DNA from 3 places in the Neoundibacterium parvum genome. Region 2 is predicted to be linked to each of the others. Evidence: predicted binding sites of a transcription regulator. Region 2 holds the regulator's gene; each other region holds the start of a gene.
The links. The regulator HrcA, encoded in region 2, represses chaperone genes, less so after heat shock. The targets are predictions, from matches to a motif close to TTAGCACTCNNNNNNNNNGAGTGCTAA.
Positions count from the first base shown of each region.

Region 1: a site for HrcA is predicted at 1,499-1,525, ahead of rpoH (RNA polymerase sigma factor RpoH). Genes of this name have one in related genera too.
Region 3: a site for HrcA is predicted at 3,355-3,381, ahead of groES (co-chaperone GroES). Genes of this name have one in related genera too.

Region 1 is NZ_CP034464.1:2,740,971-2,746,774, forward strand. It holds gene EJN92_RS11975 (SCO family protein) at 1-436, shown strand, start outside; gene rpoH (RNA polymerase sigma factor RpoH) at 520-1,419, opposite strand; gene EJN92_RS11985 (cell division protein FtsX) at 1,684-2,604, opposite strand; gene EJN92_RS11990 (cell division ATP-binding protein FtsE) at 2,622-3,296, opposite strand; gene ftsY (signal recognition particle-docking protein FtsY) at 3,315-4,328, opposite strand; gene rsmD (16S rRNA (guanine(966)-N(2))-methyltransferase RsmD) at 4,431-5,090, shown strand; gene coaD (pantetheine-phosphate adenylyltransferase) at 5,145-5,636, shown strand; gene EJN92_RS12010 (YfhL family 4Fe-4S dicluster ferredoxin) at 5,705-5,804, shown strand, end outside.
Region 2 is NZ_CP034464.1:3,373,823-3,379,626, forward strand. It holds gene recN (DNA repair protein RecN) at 1-983, opposite strand, end outside; gene EJN92_RS14740 (NAD kinase) at 1,081-1,974, opposite strand; gene EJN92_RS14745 (HAD family hydrolase) at 2,054-2,740, shown strand; gene hrcA (heat-inducible transcriptional repressor HrcA) at 2,819-3,838, shown strand; gene EJN92_RS14755 (response regulator) at 3,893-4,297, shown strand; gene fur (ferric iron uptake transcriptional regulator) at 4,349-4,786, opposite strand; gene EJN92_RS14765 (outer membrane protein assembly factor BamE) at 4,912-5,445, shown strand; gene dapB (4-hydroxy-tetrahydrodipicolinate reductase) at 5,460-5,804, shown strand, end outside.
Region 3 is NZ_CP034464.1:1,098,360-1,104,163, forward strand. It holds gene gorA (glutathione-disulfide reductase) at 1-305, shown strand, start outside; gene EJN92_RS04630 (MarR family winged helix-turn-helix transcriptional regulator) at 493-948, shown strand; gene EJN92_RS04635 (organic hydroperoxide resistance protein) at 1,166-1,585, shown strand; gene EJN92_RS04640 (hypothetical protein) at 1,861-2,247, shown strand; gene EJN92_RS04645 (helix-turn-helix transcriptional regulator) at 2,249-2,440, shown strand; gene EJN92_RS04650 (hypothetical protein) at 2,580-3,080, opposite strand; gene groES (co-chaperone GroES) at 3,501-3,791, shown strand; gene groL (chaperonin GroEL) at 3,825-5,480, shown strand; gene EJN92_RS04665 (OPT family oligopeptide transporter) at 5,745-5,804, shown strand, end outside.

The sequences.
Region 1 (5,804 bases), 630 kb from region 2:
TCGCACCTTGCTCGATTTCAAAGGAAAAGCCGTCGTTATTTTCTTTGGCTATACGCAGTGTCCGGACGTCTGCCCAACCACCATGGTAGAGATGGCGAATGTGATGAAGCAAATGGATACTTTAGCTGAAAAGGTGCAGGTATTGTTCGTCACCGTGGATCCTGAGCGCGATACGCAGGCCTTGCTGGCGGCTTATGTACCAAATTTCGATACACGTTTTCTGGGTTTATACGGCGACCCGGCCGCGACTGCTAAAGTAGCCAAGGATTTTAAAGTCTTTTATCAAAAAGCACCTGGCAAGACAGCCGACTCTTACACTATGGATCATACTGCTGGCAGTTACGTGTTTGATCCTGAAGGTAGGATTCGATTATTTGTGCGGCATGGACAAGGTGCCGAGCCTATCGTCCACGATCTTAAAATTTTATTAAAGTAGTGTACCGCGAGTATCTTCAGATTTAAATCTGAACCAATAAAAAATGGCGCCAGATTGGCGCCATTTTTTTGTATGCTTTTAGCTTATGCGTAAGCAGCTAAGGCAGATTTCATTTTCTTTAATGCCGCACTTTCGATCTGGCGGATACGTTCAGCCGAAACGCCATATTCGCTAGCCAATTCGTGCAAAGTCGCACCGGAACCATCGTCGTTCTGTAGCCAGCGTGACTCTATGATATGGCGTGAACGCGCATCTAATTTGGACAGCGCAGTTTCCAAACCTTCGCTTTGCAATTTGTCGTAGCGCTGCGCTTCTATCACATGAGTCGGTTCGTCTACTTCTGTCTTCAGATAGGCGATAGGCGCAAATTTATCATCTTCATCATCGCTTTGTGAGTCCATCGCGATATCGCGACCAGACAAACGCATTTCCATCTCTATGACTTCTTCGCGCTTGACGTCGAGTTTCTTGGCGAGCGATTCGATTTGTGCCTGCGACATAGAGTCCAGACCTTCTTTATGGCTACGCAGATTAAAGAACAGTTTGCGCTGAGCTTTAGTGGTCGCTACCTTAACTAGGCGCCAATTTTTGAGGATGTACTCATGCATTTCGGCTTTAATCCAATGCATGGCGTACGAGACTAAACGCACCCCCTGATCAGGATCGAAACGCTTGACTGCTTTCATCAAACCGATATTGCCTTCTTGAATCAAGTCTGCATGTGGCAAGCCGTAGCCAAGATATCCACGCGCGATAGAAACAACCAAACGCAAGTGTGACATAACCAATTGTTGCGCGGCATTGAGATCATTATTCTCACGCAATTGTTTGGCTAAATCCATCTCTTGCTCATGCGTCAGCATAGGCAGGCGATTTACCGCAGAAATATAGGCGTCAATATTTCCGAGCGTGCCGCTAAAACCCAATGCCAGAGCTGTGTTGCTCGAAAACGGCGTAATGGTTTGTGTCGATGAATAAGTCATTCTTCCTCCAGATTTGCTGCCAGTCGCTTGCTATTAATAAATAAAACAGTGCTAAGGGCGATCACTTCAATTTCATATATTAGCACTCTCTGAGCTTGAGTGCTAATAACCTCTATTTATATCGAAAGTGTCAAAAAGTGCTAACAAATTATATTGCTTATTAATCAATTAACTCTGTTGAATTATAGAAGTTAGAGCGCATTCCACGGTAAAAGTTGCAGAAATTATTGAGAAAGATCAAATAAACGGAGTATTTATTGAGGACTAAAAGTTTGAAATTCGTGCAAGTTGACGTCTTACCGAGAAAAAAGCACCGAACAAGCCTAAGCACATACTGGCCGCCAGTAATAATAAGCTGGGGATGATACCTAAGGGTGTCAAATGAAATTCAGAAGCGTAGAGCTTGGCAAAATCAGCAATTGCCAGGTTCAGTGGCCGCAAAGCCAAAGCAATTAGCGCTAAGGCTGCGCTACCTGCCAGTAAGCCAAGCAGGGCGCCGGTGTAGTAATAGGGTTTGTGTATAAAACTATTGCTGGCACCCAAAAGGCGGGCAATTGAAATCTCTGCCTGATGCGACATGACTTGCAGGCGGGTCGCGTTAAAGATCACCACCACCACTACCATGGCTAAGGTGATCGCCAAAAATAGCAAAAACATTTGCAATACCTGGACTAGGGCGGCGAGCCGTTTCACCCATGCAGAGTCAACTTGTACGACATCGACGTTTGGTAGTAACTGTAAACGCGCAACCAGAGTATCGACTTTGTCTGCATCCGCATTCGCGAGCGATAACACATACGCGTCTGGTAGCGGATTACCCCCTAGGGTTGCCAAGACCTCAGCCAAGCTGGATGTTTCTTCCATGGCTGCCAAGGCCTTGTCTTTGGTAATGAAATTGAGTTTGGCTGAAACATTCGCTGCTTTCAACATGCTCTTGATCGTAATTGAAAGTGCGGTGGCTTCCGAGCGTGGAGTTGTTGGTAGTAAAAAAATGCTGATCTCTGGCTCTATGGATAATTGAGCGGAAACTGGGCGAATATTTTCTATCAGCGTCAGACCGGCTATCGGTAGTGCGAGCGCGATGGCAACAACCAGAGTATTAAAGAGAAAATTTCCTGGGCTAGAGCGTAAATGTGAGAGCGCGCTTGTGATCGCGGAAAGGTGTAGGCGTAACCAGCTAGTCATAATGTGTCCTTAACCGGCTAGGCGGCTAGTGCAGATGTCCAAGAGTCGCTGATTGCTCCCTTGCTGAGATAGATAACACGACTAGCTTGCTCAAGTAATTGCTCATCGTGGCTGGAAATAATACAGGTCACGCCAGCGCTCTGGAATGCTTTGAGCGCGTTGACTACTTTGTTGGCATTGTCTTTGTCGAGAAAGGCAGTAGGCTCGTCGGCCAAAATAATACGCGGGCGATTGACGATGGCGCGTGCAATCGCGACGCGCTGCTGTTCGCCGCCTGAAAGTGTCAAAGGGCGCGCTTCTGCTTTGTCAGATAAGTTGACTTTTTCCAAGGCTGCTCTGGCACGAATCTCCGCTTCGCTGCTAGCCGCTCCGGCGACGATCAAAGGTAGCATGACATTGGCCAGTACGCTGCGGTCCAACAGCAAGCCTTGGCCTTGCAGTATTAAGCCCAGTTTGCGCCGATAAAATGGCAGGCTACTGGCATTAAGTTTACTGACATCTTGTCCATGCACGCTGACGATGCCACTACTAGGGCGTTCTACTCCAGCGATCAATTTCAATAGACTGGATTTCCCCGCGCCAGAGGGGCCGGCTAAAAAAATTAATTCACCATCGGCAATCGTGAGTGAAATATCGCGCAAAGCAAATACACCTTGCGTGTACTCTTTGGTAACGTTTTTAAATTCGATCATGATTTTGAATGAAAGCGATTAATCAAATAAGGCATCCACAAATTCTTGCGCATTAAAGGCTTGTAAATCTTCTATCTGTTCCCCGATGCCAATAAAATACACAGGAATAGGATGGCTTTTCGCAATCGCAGCTAGCACGCCACCTTTGGCAGTGCCATCGAGTTTGGTGATGATCAAGCCAGTTAAATTCAACGCCGCATCAAAAGCCTTGACTTGTGCCAGGGCGTTTTGCCCGGTGTTGCCATCGATCACCAGAAGGATCTCTTGCGGGGCACCATCCATGCCTTTGCCTATCACACGCTTGATTTTTTTAAGCTCTTCCATCAGGTGTAATTGAGTAGGTAGGCGGCCTGCGGTGTCGACCATCACGACGTTAGTGCCACGCGCCTTGGCCGATGCTACCGCATCAAAGGCGACTGCCGCCGGATCCCCGGATTCCTGGGAAATCACGGTGATATTGTTTCTCTCGCCCCAAATCGTGAGCTGCTCACGTGCCGCAGCGCGAAAGGTGTCACCGGCCGCCAGCAAGACCGATTGTTGATGGTTCTGCAAATGTTTGGCTAGCTTACCGATGGTGGTGGTTTTTCCGGCGCCATTGACACCCGAGATCATCATTACCAGCGGCTGATGCCGGCCTAGCTCTAAAGGTTTTTGCAGCGGCCTGAGTAATTCGAGCAGCAGCATTTTTAATGCGGTCTTGACCTGTTCAGCTTCGGTCAGCTTTTCTTCTTTGACTTTTTTCTTGAGGCCATTCAATAAGAACTGAGTCGCTTCAACGCCTGCGTCTGAGATTAATAATGCGGTTTCCAGTTCATCGTACAAATCGTCATCGATTTTTGCACCGACAAACAAAGTGGTCAGGCTAGACGAGGTTTTGGATAGACCGGCCTTGAGTCGGCTTAACCAAGACGGTTTGTCGAGCGCCGCTGCTGGTGCGGCAAGCGGCTCGGCAGTCGTTAAGTTGAGGGCAGGAGTCGCTTCTGCGGGAGAAGTCGGCTCATCTTTGGGTTTTTTCTTAAAAAAGCTAAACATCGAGGATTTCGTTAGTTGCAGTGAGTACAGGTTAGAATGCTGCCATTCTAACAGACCCCTGTTGGTAATTTTGACTCACATTTCCAACTAGTTGCTCGCTCTATGAAAACCAACAACAAAAAAACACCTGTGCCTAGTCGTCCATCTCATCAAGTCAGGATCATCGCTGGTCGCTGGAAGCGCACGCCCCTGAACGTGATTGTGGCTGATGGCTTGCGTCCTACGCCGGATCGTGTGCGTGAGACTGTGTTTAATTGGTTGAATTTTTTATTGCCTGGCGGCTGGCAAGACTTGCGCTGTCTGGATTTGTTTGCTGGTAGCGGCGCCTTGGGTTTCGAGGCTGCCAGTCGTGGTGCCGCCCAAGTCACTATGGTCGAATCTCACACCCCCGCATTTAAACAGTTGGAGCAAGTTAAGCAGAAGTTGGCGGCTGATGAGCTCGTGTTGCTGCGTGCCGATGCTTTAACCGTAGCTGCCGGAATGGCCGTGCGTCAGCAAACTATGGATGTAATTTTCCTGGATCCACCATTCGGCTTGGGTATACTGCAGAAAATATTACCTATTTGCGCGCACTTGCTCACGCAAAATGGCTTACTGTACGTAGAAGCAGAGCACAGTTTACTCATCGATGACAAGCTGCAAGAAGTACCCGATTACTTGCTTGGGTGGAATGTTATTCGCGCCGATCAAGCGGGTGCTGTGTATTTTCACATACTGCAACGCAGCAATTTGGTGCGTGATTTGCCAGAAAATCAGGCATAATGCCCGCTCGTCGTGGTGCATATTCAAATTTGAGTAGTGATTAAGGGAGTAAAGATGGTCACAGCCGTATATCCAGGAACTTTCGATCCGCTGACACGTGGTCATGAAGATTTGGTGCGTCGCGCCTCGGGCTTGTTTGATACTTTGGTGGTTGGCGTAGCCGACAGCAAAAATAAGAAACCCTTCTTTTCACTGGACGAGCGTCTGACAATTGCCAATGAAGTTTTAGGGCATTATCCAAACGTGCGTGTGGAAAGCTTTTCTGGTTTGCTAAAAGATTTTGTGCGCAAGAACGATGCCCGCGTCATTGTGCGTGGTTTGCGTGCCGTATCTGATTTTGAATACGAATTTCAGATGGCGGGTATGAATCGCTATTTATTGCCGGATGTCGAAACCCTGTTTCTGACGCCGTCGGATCAATATCAATTTATCTCAGGCACGATCGTGCGCGAGATTGCCATGTTTGGTGGCGATGTCTCGAAATTTGTATTTCCTTCCGTGGATAAGTGGCTCAAGCAAAAAGTGGCTGACGCAGAAGGACAATAAGTGCTGCGCGCGGGCTGACACTTAGCCTGCGGTTGCCGCAGAAATATTCAGTAGTAGCAGGAGGATGTATGGCTTTACTCATTACCGACGATTGCATCAATTGTGATGTATGCGAACCGGAGTGCCCAAATGAAGCGATTTATATGGGCCCGGAAATTTACGAAATAG
Region 2 (5,804 bases):
GAGAGTGTCGCGTACTCTTGATGCAGTAATTCTGGTGCTACATGAAAACGCCTTGCGGTAGCGTGTAACACCTCGACTCTGGCATCGACTTCACGCAGGCGCGCTGGATCAAGTTCGACCCGGCCTAAATAATCATTGAGTGCGTAAGCACTTTCTTGCAAGTTAATCCGGGCCGAATCGAGCGCCTCTATCACCGGCGTCAATGCCGCGTCGAAGCTCTGCAATTTAGAAAGTTTTTGGTGTAGCGAAGTGAGTTGAGACAACATAGGATGCTCAGACTCTGAGATTAGATCAGCCGCTTCTTGTGCGCCTTCCAGCAGGCTGGCTGCATGTGCCAAGCGGCTGTGCTCGTGACTGATGGCTTCCCACTCCCCAGGTTTGACCTGGAGTTTTTCTAGTTCGCCCACCTGCCACTCCAGGCGTTCTTTTTCTAGCAAAATGTTTTTCGCATTATTCTCGAATTGTTCACGTTGCTTGCTCAGGGCACGCCATTGCTTAAACAGTGTGCTTACCGTTATGCCCTGATTTTGTAAGCCGCCCTGCATATCGAGTAAGTCGCGTTGGGCATCGGCTTTTAACAGTGATTGATGGGCGTGTTGGCCATGAATGTCGACCAGCATATCTCCCAATTCGCGCAACTGGGATGCAGTGGCGCTGCTGCCGTTGATGTAAGCCTTGGAACGCCCTGCATTGTCTATTACGCGTCTGAGCAATAATTCTTGTTCAGCATCGCTAAAATCATTTTCTTCTAGCCACATAGCGCTTTGTGGATTAATCGAAAATGTCGCGCAAATTTCGGCTTTGGCGGCACCTTCTCTGACCATGCTGGCATCGCCACGGCCACCCAGCGCCAACGCCAGTGCATCGATCAAAATAGATTTTCCGGCGCCGGTTTCTCCCGTGAAAACGGTGAATCCATTTGAAAATTCTAGTTCTATCGCATCAACGATAACAAAATCACGTATAGCAAGCGTGCGCAGCATAGGGTTTGACAGGAAAAGGTTGAGGAAGAAGGCGCTGCTGGAAATTAAAACTTAAAAATACAGCCGCGAAATAGCATGGCAGAAACCAGTGCTTATTTTAACGCAAAGCGCCTTCTACCGAGGGATACTCATTCCAGTGTAATTTTTCTCTCAAAGTATCGTAATAATTCCAGCCTTGCGGGTGCAGAAAGGTGACGGTATGGGCCGAACGTTTGATGATTATCCTGTCCTGATACAGCAAGCTCGCGAAGGATTGCATATCAAAGTTGACGCTGATGTCGCGTCCTGCCACGATTTCTATACTGACTTCGCTAGTGTCAGGTAAAACGATAGGTCGGTTAGATAGCGCATGTGGCGCGATCGGTACCATCACGATGCCGGATAAACTCGGGTGTAGCAGGGGGCCTCCGGCTGACAGGGAATACGCGGTAGAGCCAGTCGGGGTGGATACGATCAGACCGTCAGAGCGTTGATTGTACATAAACTGTTGGTCCACATCGACTCGCAATTCAACCATGCCAGAGCCAGCGCCACGCGAAACAACGATGTCGTTGAATGCCATGCCGCTAAAGATTTGATTGCCATCACGTATTACGATGGCTTGCAATAAACTACGACGCTCAGAAACGTATTTTCCATCCAGCATTTCTGTGACGACAGGGATCATGCGCTCCAGCGGGATATCCGTAATAAAGCCCAGGCGGCCTTGATTAATCCCTATCAGTGGAACATTGTAAGGTGCCAGCTGGCGTGCAATACCCAGCATGGTGCCATCGCCACCGAGAACGATGGCAGCGTCCGCATATTTACCAATTTCTGGCGCGGCCATCTGGCTAAAGTTTTTCAGATCCATGTTGAGTGCAGTTTCTGACTCTAACACGACGGTATGTCCGGCATGATCCAGAAAATTTGCCAGTTCTATCAGGGATTCGGTAATGCCCGGCGCATTGTACTTACCGACTAGTGCGATAGTTTTTGCAGGAGAAGTCATAAAGTACGTGGATTGATCGCAAAGATGAGCCAGATTAGAACATAATTACTTATGTTGTGAATATTAAAAGTGAGTAAGTATGAGTATTAAAGCGGTGCTGTTTGATCTGGACGACACTTTGTGGCCCGTAGAAACGGTCATTATGCAGGCGGAACTGACTTTGCATCAGTGGATGGATGTGCATGCTCCTGGCATTGCGCAACATCATACGATAGAGAGTTTGCGCAAACGCAGGCAGGCGCTGGTGAAAACCAATCCGCGCTTCGAGTATGATTTGTGGGCGCTCAGGCATACCATGTTGAGTCAGGTGTTTCATGAATACGGTAGCGATCAAAGTTTGGCGGATCAAGCCATGGCGGTGTTTGCTGATGCGCGCAATAAGGTGCAATTGTATGATGAAGTCATACCCGTGTTGAATCAGCTGCAGACGCAGGTATCTTTAGGCTCAATCTCGAATGGTTTTGCGGATTTGCAGGCAATAGGTTTGGCGCCGTATTTTAAAGTGTCGTTGGCAGCCCATAGTTTTGGTTGCGCTAAGCCTGATCCACGTATTTTTACAGCAGCCTGCGCCGCCTTAAATTTACTGCCTCAGCAAGTCTTGTTTGTTGGGGATGATTTAGCTTTGGATGTGGCTGCAGCGCAGCAGGTCGGAATGCAGGGAGTATGGATGAATCGTCGAAACTTAAAACCCGAAGACACGCGTCATCAACACGTCAAACCGGATGTCACAATTTCGAATTTGCATCAAATTTTTACCTATCTATAGTGAGTCAGTCGTAAAATTTACGCTAGTCTGTAACGCAGGGTATTTCCGATTTTCTTCATATTTTCTGAATAAATTTTTATGCAACTTGATACTCGTGCACAAACCTTGCTCAAGGCTCTGGTGGAACGCTATATCGCTGACGGGCAGCCAGTCGGATCGCGTGCGCTGTCGCAAATATCCGGGCTAGAATTATCGCCCGCCACGATACGCAATGTGATGGTGGATCTGGAGCACATGGGTTTCGTTACTAGCCCGCATACTTCAGCGGGGCGGGTGCCGACGCCGCTTGGTTATCGTGTTTTCGTCGATCAGTTATTGACGGTACAAGTGATCGATGAAGCAGCTTTGGAATCACGTTTGCAGTCGCGCATTTTTTCCACTCCACCGCAAAAAATTATCGCCAATGCGGCTCAGGTTTTGTCGTCTTTGTCGCAGTTTGCAGGCGTAGTCATGACCGCGCGCCAAGAGTCTAGTTTTCAGCAGCTTGAATTCTTACGTTTATCGGAAAAACGTATCTTGTTGGTGGTGGTCACACCAAGTAAAGAAGTGCATAACCGCCTACTGCTGACCGATGTCGATTACAGCCCCTCGCAATTAGTGCAGGCAGCAAATTACCTGAATCAAAATTTTGGCGGACTTAGTTTTGATGATGCGCGCTTGCGTATCACTACTGAGTTACGCCAGTTGCGCGATGACATGTCGCGTTTAATGCAGGCCGCAGTAGAGGCTGGAAGTGACGCCATGGCTGAGCATGCTGACGATGTCGTGATCTCAGGTGAGCGCAATTTGTTGAATGTGGCAGATCTGTCCTCGAACATGACGTCTTTGCGTAAGTTATTTGACATGTTTGAGCAAAAAACTGGTTTAATGCAATTGTTGGATATGTCGAGTAAGGCGACCGGGGTGCAGATTTTTATCGGTGGTGAATCGAATCTAGTGCCTATGGATGAGATGAGCGTGGTGACAGCACCATATGCGGTTAATGGTAAGATTGTAGGTACCTTGGGCGTGATAGGGCCAACTCGCATGGCTTATGAAAGGGTAATCCCTATTGTGGATATCACCGCCAAACTTCTCTCGAATGCACTTAGTCATTAAATTAAGTAGATGAGTGCAAAGCAAATAAAATTTACTAATCAATAATGAGCCGCTATGTTAAATAATAAAGATATTTCCATATTGATTGTTGATGACAGCGATATCACAAGAGAAACTTTAAGAGTTATCTTGAGAAGCGAGGATTACAACTTGGTGGGCGAGGCTACCGATGGTGATGTGGCGCATGAAATGGCGATTAAATTAAAGCCAAACATCATTTTGCTCGATGTGGTCATGCCTAAGGTCAGCGGTTTAGAAGCCCTGAAAAGCATTAAATTAGTCATGCCAGATGTATTTATTTTGATGGTCACAGCAAACAAGGATCAGGAAACCGTGACCGAGGCAGTACATGCGGGGATTAGCGGCTATATCGTGAAGCCGTTTAATGCAAAAAAGGTGCTAGATGCGGTGGCGCAAGTGGCGACGAAAATTCGCCAGCAGCGCCAGAACCCACATTGATATCACTGCGAAAAAAACTAGGCGGCAAACTAAAATGCTTAGTTTTTTCTGTTAATTTTTTCTGTTTTTGGGACCGCAGTCTGGCTTTGAGCAATAGCCATAAAGCGCCAAGGCATGATCTGAAATCGTGAAACCTTTGCTGTCTGCGATGGCCTGCTGCCGGCGTTCTATTTCTTCATCATAAAATTCTTCTACCATGCCGCAATTGAGGCAAACCAAGTGATCATGGTGTGAGCCTTCATTCAATTCAAAGATGGCTTTGCCGGTTTCAAAATGATTGCGATGCAATAAGCCTGCCTGCTCGAATTGTGTCAATACCCGATAGACTGTGGCTAAGCCTACATCCATATTTTCATTCAGCAGGATCTTATACACATCTTCCGCTGTCAAATGCCGGACTGAGCTGCTTTGGAATATTTCCAAGATTTTTAGACGCGGTAAGGTCGCCTTTAATCCGCTAGCTTTGAGGTTGGGGGTGCTATTCGTCATGTTTTCGGTAAATGAATTACTATCTGCTTTATGATATAGGGTTTTGGCGACTGCTAATATTTATATTGCCATCTTATCTGAAATTTGCAGCTCCTACATTTTTGCTCAATATATTGAGGTTCTCTATGCGATTGTTGTTTTCTAAGAAATCCCACCACACGCTAAGCGCATTGCTTGGCCTTAGCTTGGTTGCTTTTTTATCTGGCTGCACCACGAAAAGCCCCTTGCTGAAGGATGCACCGGCAGTTACTACCGAGACGGATGGCACTCAAGTGATCGCTCCTACGGGCTTAAATAAACTGTTTGGCTACGTTTCTCCCTATCGTATGACGATACAGCAGGGAAACTTTGTATCTCAAGAAATGGTATCTCAACTCAAGAACGGTATGACACGCGAGCAAGTGCGCTTCCTGCTTGGTACTGCTTTATTGACCGATATGTTTCATGAAGACAGATGGGATTATCCATTCCGTTTGCTGAAAACCGACGGTGAACTGGTGACTAGCCGTGTCACCGTCTTCTTTAAAAATAATACCGTGGAACGCTTTGAGGGCGGCAATCTGCCGACCGAAAAAGACTATCTGGCACACATTACCAGTTCGGCTATAGGCATGAAGGCGGCAACTTCTCCAGACATCGAAGCTCCCAAGAAAAAATAAGAAAGACTAGTGATATGACGGTATTAAAAATTGCAGTGGCTGGCGCATCAGGCCGCATGGGGAAGATGTTAGTAGAGAGCATCGCTGAAGCGCAAGACACAGTTTTGGCCGGGGCTTTGGATATACCTGAGTCAGCATTTCTTGGTAGTGATGCCGGCGCGACCTTGGGCAAACCAGCAGGGGTTTTGATTTCCTCAGATTTCTCTATTGCCTTGGCTGATGCTGACTATCTGATTGACTTTACCCGCCCGGAAGGCACACTCAAACATCTGGAATATTGTGCCGAACATGGTATTAAGATGATCATAGGCACGACTGGTTTTGATGAGGCAGGCAAGGCGGCGATTGCTGCAGCGGCA
Region 3 (5,804 bases), 2.3 Mb from region 2:
GGTATAGCGAGTCCGATGCGCGTGCCCAATTTAGTAAGATCCGCGTCTATCGCAGTGAGTTCAAGGCGCTCAAACATACCTTAAGCGGCAGCACCGAACGCACCCTGATGAAGCTGGTTGTAGACGATGCCAGCGACAGAGTGGTAGGTCTGCACATGGTGGGGGCCGACGCCGGTGAAATAGTACAAGGCTTTGCAGTCGCCATGAAGGCAGGCGCTACCAAGGCGCTATTCGACAGCACCATAGGCATACACCCCACCGCCGCTGAAGAATTTGTCACCATGCGGGTGGCAGTAGGCGAATAGCAAGATCTCTTGCAGCAATCTGAAATTGAGCAAGCCCAGCGCGCATATCCCATGCGGCTTTCCGGCCTGCCTGGCCTGCAGCCCGCATGGGATATGCGCGTTGGGCTAGGCAGCTAAAAGAAGATTTGATTAACTGGTCTGCAGGCCTGATAATCCGCCTCATATACCTAGATAAACAGCTGCCTCCATGAAAAAAACACCCGCCACTGAACTCGACTTACTGACACTCGATAAGCAGTTTTGTTTTTCCCTGTATTCTGCCTCACTGGCGATGACCAAGACCTATAAGCCCTTGCTGGAAAAAATTGGGCTGACCTATCCGCAGTATTTGGTGATGCTGGTGCTGTGGCGGCAAGACGGTATTTTAGTCAAAGACATAGGCGAATTATTATTTCTCGATTCTGGCACACTCACGCCCTTACTCAAACGGATGGAGGCGGCACGATTAGTGCAGCGCACGCGCGATACGCTGGATGAACGCCAGGTGCGCATTACTCTCACGCCTGAAGGCAGAGAACTCAAGCAAGCGGCAAAGACAATACCGATCTCAGTGATGTGCGCCAGCGGCCAGAGTGCCGAGGTGTTAATGCAACTGCGTGGCCAGTTAACGCAGATACGCGATGACTTGAGCAAAAACACTTAAGCCAAAGTAGAGCTGAAACTGAGCGCCGCCAACAAGCTCAGCAGACGAAGGAAGAAATAACCTATTTCTATCCAAGCGAAGATATTTCAAATTAAATTGCACGCAATTGAATTGTGCGCTATTATTCTTCTGTCGGCCCTACTCTCAGCCGCAATGAGACGCCCGATTTGATGCGCGCTCACAGCAAGCTAACTCATACTTTTATCAAGGAAATATCATGCAAGTACTTTACACAGCAAACGCAACAGCAACTGGTGGTCGTGATGGCCGCGCCACTTCTTCCGATCAACATCTGGACGTTAAGTTGACGACGCCAAAAGAACTCGGTGGTGCCGGTGGTGATGGTACTAATCCTGAGCAAATGTTCGCCGCCGGTTATTCCGCCTGCTTCATCGGCGCTATGAAATTTGTCTCTGCCGCCATGAAGATTAGCTTACCAGCCGACACCACCGTCAACGGTCTAGTTGGTATAGGCCCCAACGGCAAAGGCGGGTTTGGCTTGGAAGTGGCGCTCAACGTGAGCATCCCTGGTATGGAACGCGCCACCGCCGAGGCACTTGTGCATAAGGCGCATGAAGTTTGCCCTTACTCAAACGCGACCCGCGGCAATATCGATGTCAAAGTCACGTTGCTGTAATTGCGCTAAGCAGTTTTAGTTCTTGAAAGCCGCCCAGAGTACTGAGCGGCTTTTTTCACGTTTACAAGCAAACATTAATAATTTTTCATGCTCATGTAAAGCTTGCTTGACATTGCTAATTTTCCGTTTATTATGTAAAGACTGCTTTACATGGAATACGTCAATTTTGCTGGAATCTAGGTAAGTGCAGTTTTTTCAACTGGCATGTAGAGAATTTTATATGCTATTTTTTTACCTACAGGTGTCAAGCACCCTTTACAAAATGGAGAATTAGCATGCGTGAGAAACAAATGAATCAACTTTATCTACGTGAATTTTTTGGATCTATCCTGCTTTACCTGATGGTTCTCTTCCCCGTCACCTGGATTGCCAAAGACATGCCGGACAGCATCACGCGCACCCTACTTGCGCTCACGCCCATGCTGCCAGCACTAGGGATGTTATGGGCGATCCTGCGTCACTTCAAGCGCATGGACGAATATCTGAGAATCTGGAACTTGGAATGCATCTCATTGGCAGGCGCCTTGACCGCCGTTTTCAGTCTCACCTATGGTTTTTTGGAAGGTGTAGGCTTTCCCCGTTTGAGTATGTTCGTCATCTGGGGAGTCTTTATGGGCGGCTGGGGCATCATTGCCTGTGTGCGCAAATCGATGGAAAAATGAAATGAAAAACCATGTCAGAGAATTGCGTGGCGCACGAGAGTGGAGCCAAGCCCAATTGGCCGATCAACTGGAAGTCTCGCGGCAAACCATCAATGCGATAGAGACGGGGCGCTATGATCCGAGTTTGCCATTAGCATTTGCGATTGCTAAGTTATTTCAACAATCTATAGAAGAAATTTTTCAGACTGATTGATACAAAAAAGATTTAATAAATATTAAACATACACCTGAGTTTAATATTGATTAAGGACCCTCGCCAGGAAGTAAAAAGGGCAGATGATTTGAAGCATCCGCCCTTTTTACGTCTTGGAGAAGATCAATCCAAAACCTGATTAATCGTCCCGGTGCCCTCTATCATGTCCACGACCGTGTTCATGTTCATGTTCATGTTCACGACCATGCCCCCTGTCGTCATCGCGATCATCGTAACGCCGAGGTTCATTTCGATATTCATTTCGATATTCATTTCGGTAGCCATCATCGCGATAGCGCACTTCGCGGTAACGCGGCACAACCACCTCGTTATACCAGCGCTCGCGCACAAAATACACCTGACGACCACAGGCATCATAGCGATAGCAGTGCTTTTCCCAATGTCTGGAATGCCCCTCCGGCACCATTAAATACAAGGGAGGCCTTTGCACTGTGACGTGTTCTATGATGCGTGGTTCGCGATAAATGACCTGAGGGGCTTGCTGGAAACCTCCCAAATCGAGGTGACCGTAAAAACCTGGCTGGCCAAATTGTATAGAAACACCGACATCGGATGCCTGAACGCTGGCAGAAAACAGCACAGCGATAACCAAACCTACTTTAATAAAGAACTTATCCACGATACGCTTTCACATTGAGAATGACTGACACTGCACATCTAACGGCTCAAGCAGCTTTTTCGATGACAAGAATGAAAAAATAGCGCTTGATTTTTTATAAACTCTACCGCATATAAAGACTTATTAGCGTCTCTAGTCTACTGGATACTCTGGCAAAAGGCCGCGGGCCAAAGGGTAACAAGATGTAAAAATAAAGGCTAAGAACTTGATTTTTAAAAGAAAAATATGTTTTTACATAAGTCGTTCTTGAAAAAATAGAGACACGCCCATATAATTAGCACTCAAGCACAGAGAGTGCTAAAACCCTCTGTAGCAATAGATTTTCAGTGTGACGCTATCATTACAGCAATATTTTGTTTTGGTAAGACACATTTAATTTGTACCACCATTTTTACTTATCGTAATTTATTAGGAGTCAATATGAATCTTCGTCCCCTGTATGATCGCATCATCGTTAAACGTCTGGATCAAGAAACAAAGACAGCATCCGGTATCGTATTGCCTGACGCTGCAGCTGAAAAGCCAGATCAAGGTGAAGTTTTAGCAGTTGGTCAAGGCAAGATGTTAGAAGACGGTAAAGTACGCCCATTGGAAGTTAAAGTCGGTGATCGCGTCTTGTTCGGTAAATATTCTGGTCAAGCTGTCAAAGTTGACGGTAATGAAGTTCTGGTGATGCGCGAAGAAGATGTTTTCGCTATCGTTCAGAAATAATTGATCACAATCTAAAGAATTCGGAGAAACAACATGGCAGCTAAGCAAGTAATTTTCGGCGATGATGCACGCGCTAAGATTGTAAATGGCGTTAACATTCTGGCTAACGCAGTTAAAGTAACACTGGGCCCTAAAGGCCGTAACGTAGTTCTGGAGCGTTCATATGGCGCCCCTACCGTGACTAAAGATGGTGTTTCAGTCGCTAAAGAAATCGAACTCAAAGACAAACTGGAAAACATGGGCGCGCAGCTCGTGAAAGAAGTTGCTTCCCGCACTTCTGACAATGCTGGTGACGGTACGACTACCGCTACAGTTTTGGCACAAGCTATCGTTCGCGAAGGCTTCAAATTGGTAGCAGCTGGTTTTAACCCAACTGACCTGAAACGCGGTATCGACAAAGCGGTTATCGCTATCGTTGCTGAGATCAAAGTTTTGGCTAAGCCAACGACAACCAACAAAGAGATCGCTCAAGTTGGTTCTATCTCTGCTAACTCCGACGCAAACATCGGTGACATCATCGCTAAAGCGATGGACAAAGTCGGCAAAGAAGGCGTGATCACTGTTGAAGACGGTAAGTCTTTGGACAATGAACTCGACATCGTTGAAGGTATGCAGTTTGACCGTGGCTATCTGTCACCATACTTCATCAACAACCCAGAAAAGCAAGCCGTTATCCTGGATAACCCGTTTGTTCTGCTGTACGACAAAAAAGTTTCCAACATCCGTGACCTGCTCCCGGTATTGGAACAAGTCGCTAAAGCTGGCCGTCCTTTGCTGATCATCGCTGAAGACGTCGATGGCGAAGCCTTGGCAACTCTGGTTGTCAACAACATCCGCGGCATCTTGAAAACTGCTGCTGTTAAAGCACCAGGTTTTGGCGATCGTCGTAAAGCGATGTTGGAAGATATCGCTATCTTGACTGGTGGCCAAGTGATTGCAGAAGAAGTTGGTCTGTCACTGGAAAAAGTTACTTTGACCGATCTGGGCCAAGCTAAGCGTATCGAAATCGGTAAAGAAAACACAATCATCATCGACGGCGCTGGTCAAGCAATCGGTATCGAAGCACGCGTTAAACAAATCCGCGCTCAGATCGAAGAAGCAAGCTCTGACTACGACCGTGAAAAATTGCAAGAGCGCGTAGCCAAGTTGGCCGGCGGTGTTGCAGTGATCAAGGTTGGTGCTGCGACTGAAGTTGAAATGAAAGAGAAAAAAGCGCGCGTTGAAGACGCTCTGCATGCAACACGTGCAGCAGTTGAAGAAGGCGTAGTACCTGGCGGTGGTGTTGCTCTGTTGCGCGCACGTCAAGCAGCTGGCGCTATCAAAGGCGACAACGCTGATCAAGATGCCGGTATCAAGCTGGTATTGAAAGCAATCGAAGCACCATTGCGCGAAATCGTTGCAAATGCTGGTGGCGAGCCAAGTATCGTGGTTAACGCCATCATCAACGGCACTGGTAACTACGGTTTCAATGCAGCCAATGACACTTATGGTGACATGATAGAAATGGGTATTTTGGATCCAGCTAAAGTAACACGTTCAGCATTGCAAAATGCCGCATCTGTTGCCGGTCTGATCTTGACTACCGATGCGATGGTTGCTGAATTGCCAGATGACAAAGCTGCCGGTGGTATGGGCGGTGGCGACATGGGTGGTATGGGCGGCATGGGTGGTATGGGCGGCATGATGTAATTACCCTTGAGGTAAAGTTCTAAAGAAAAGCCCTGCATTATTTGCAGGGCTTTTTTCTTGCCTAGTTGTTTTTATTTCCCAACTAAGTTCAAAAGCCAATTCGCATATTTGCCACTATAAATCAGTCAAATCTCAAGAAAAATGCGGGAATATTTGGATTTTCATCTAGCATCTTGACAGCAACATCCATGCCTCTGATACTGCCGCACCGAAGTGACCCTTCGCACAATTAAGATTTATTCCAAAAAACATACTGGGGACAATATGGCGCTGCAACAACTTAGCGACGAGCAAATCAGTAACTGGACTCGCGCCCAAAAGGAC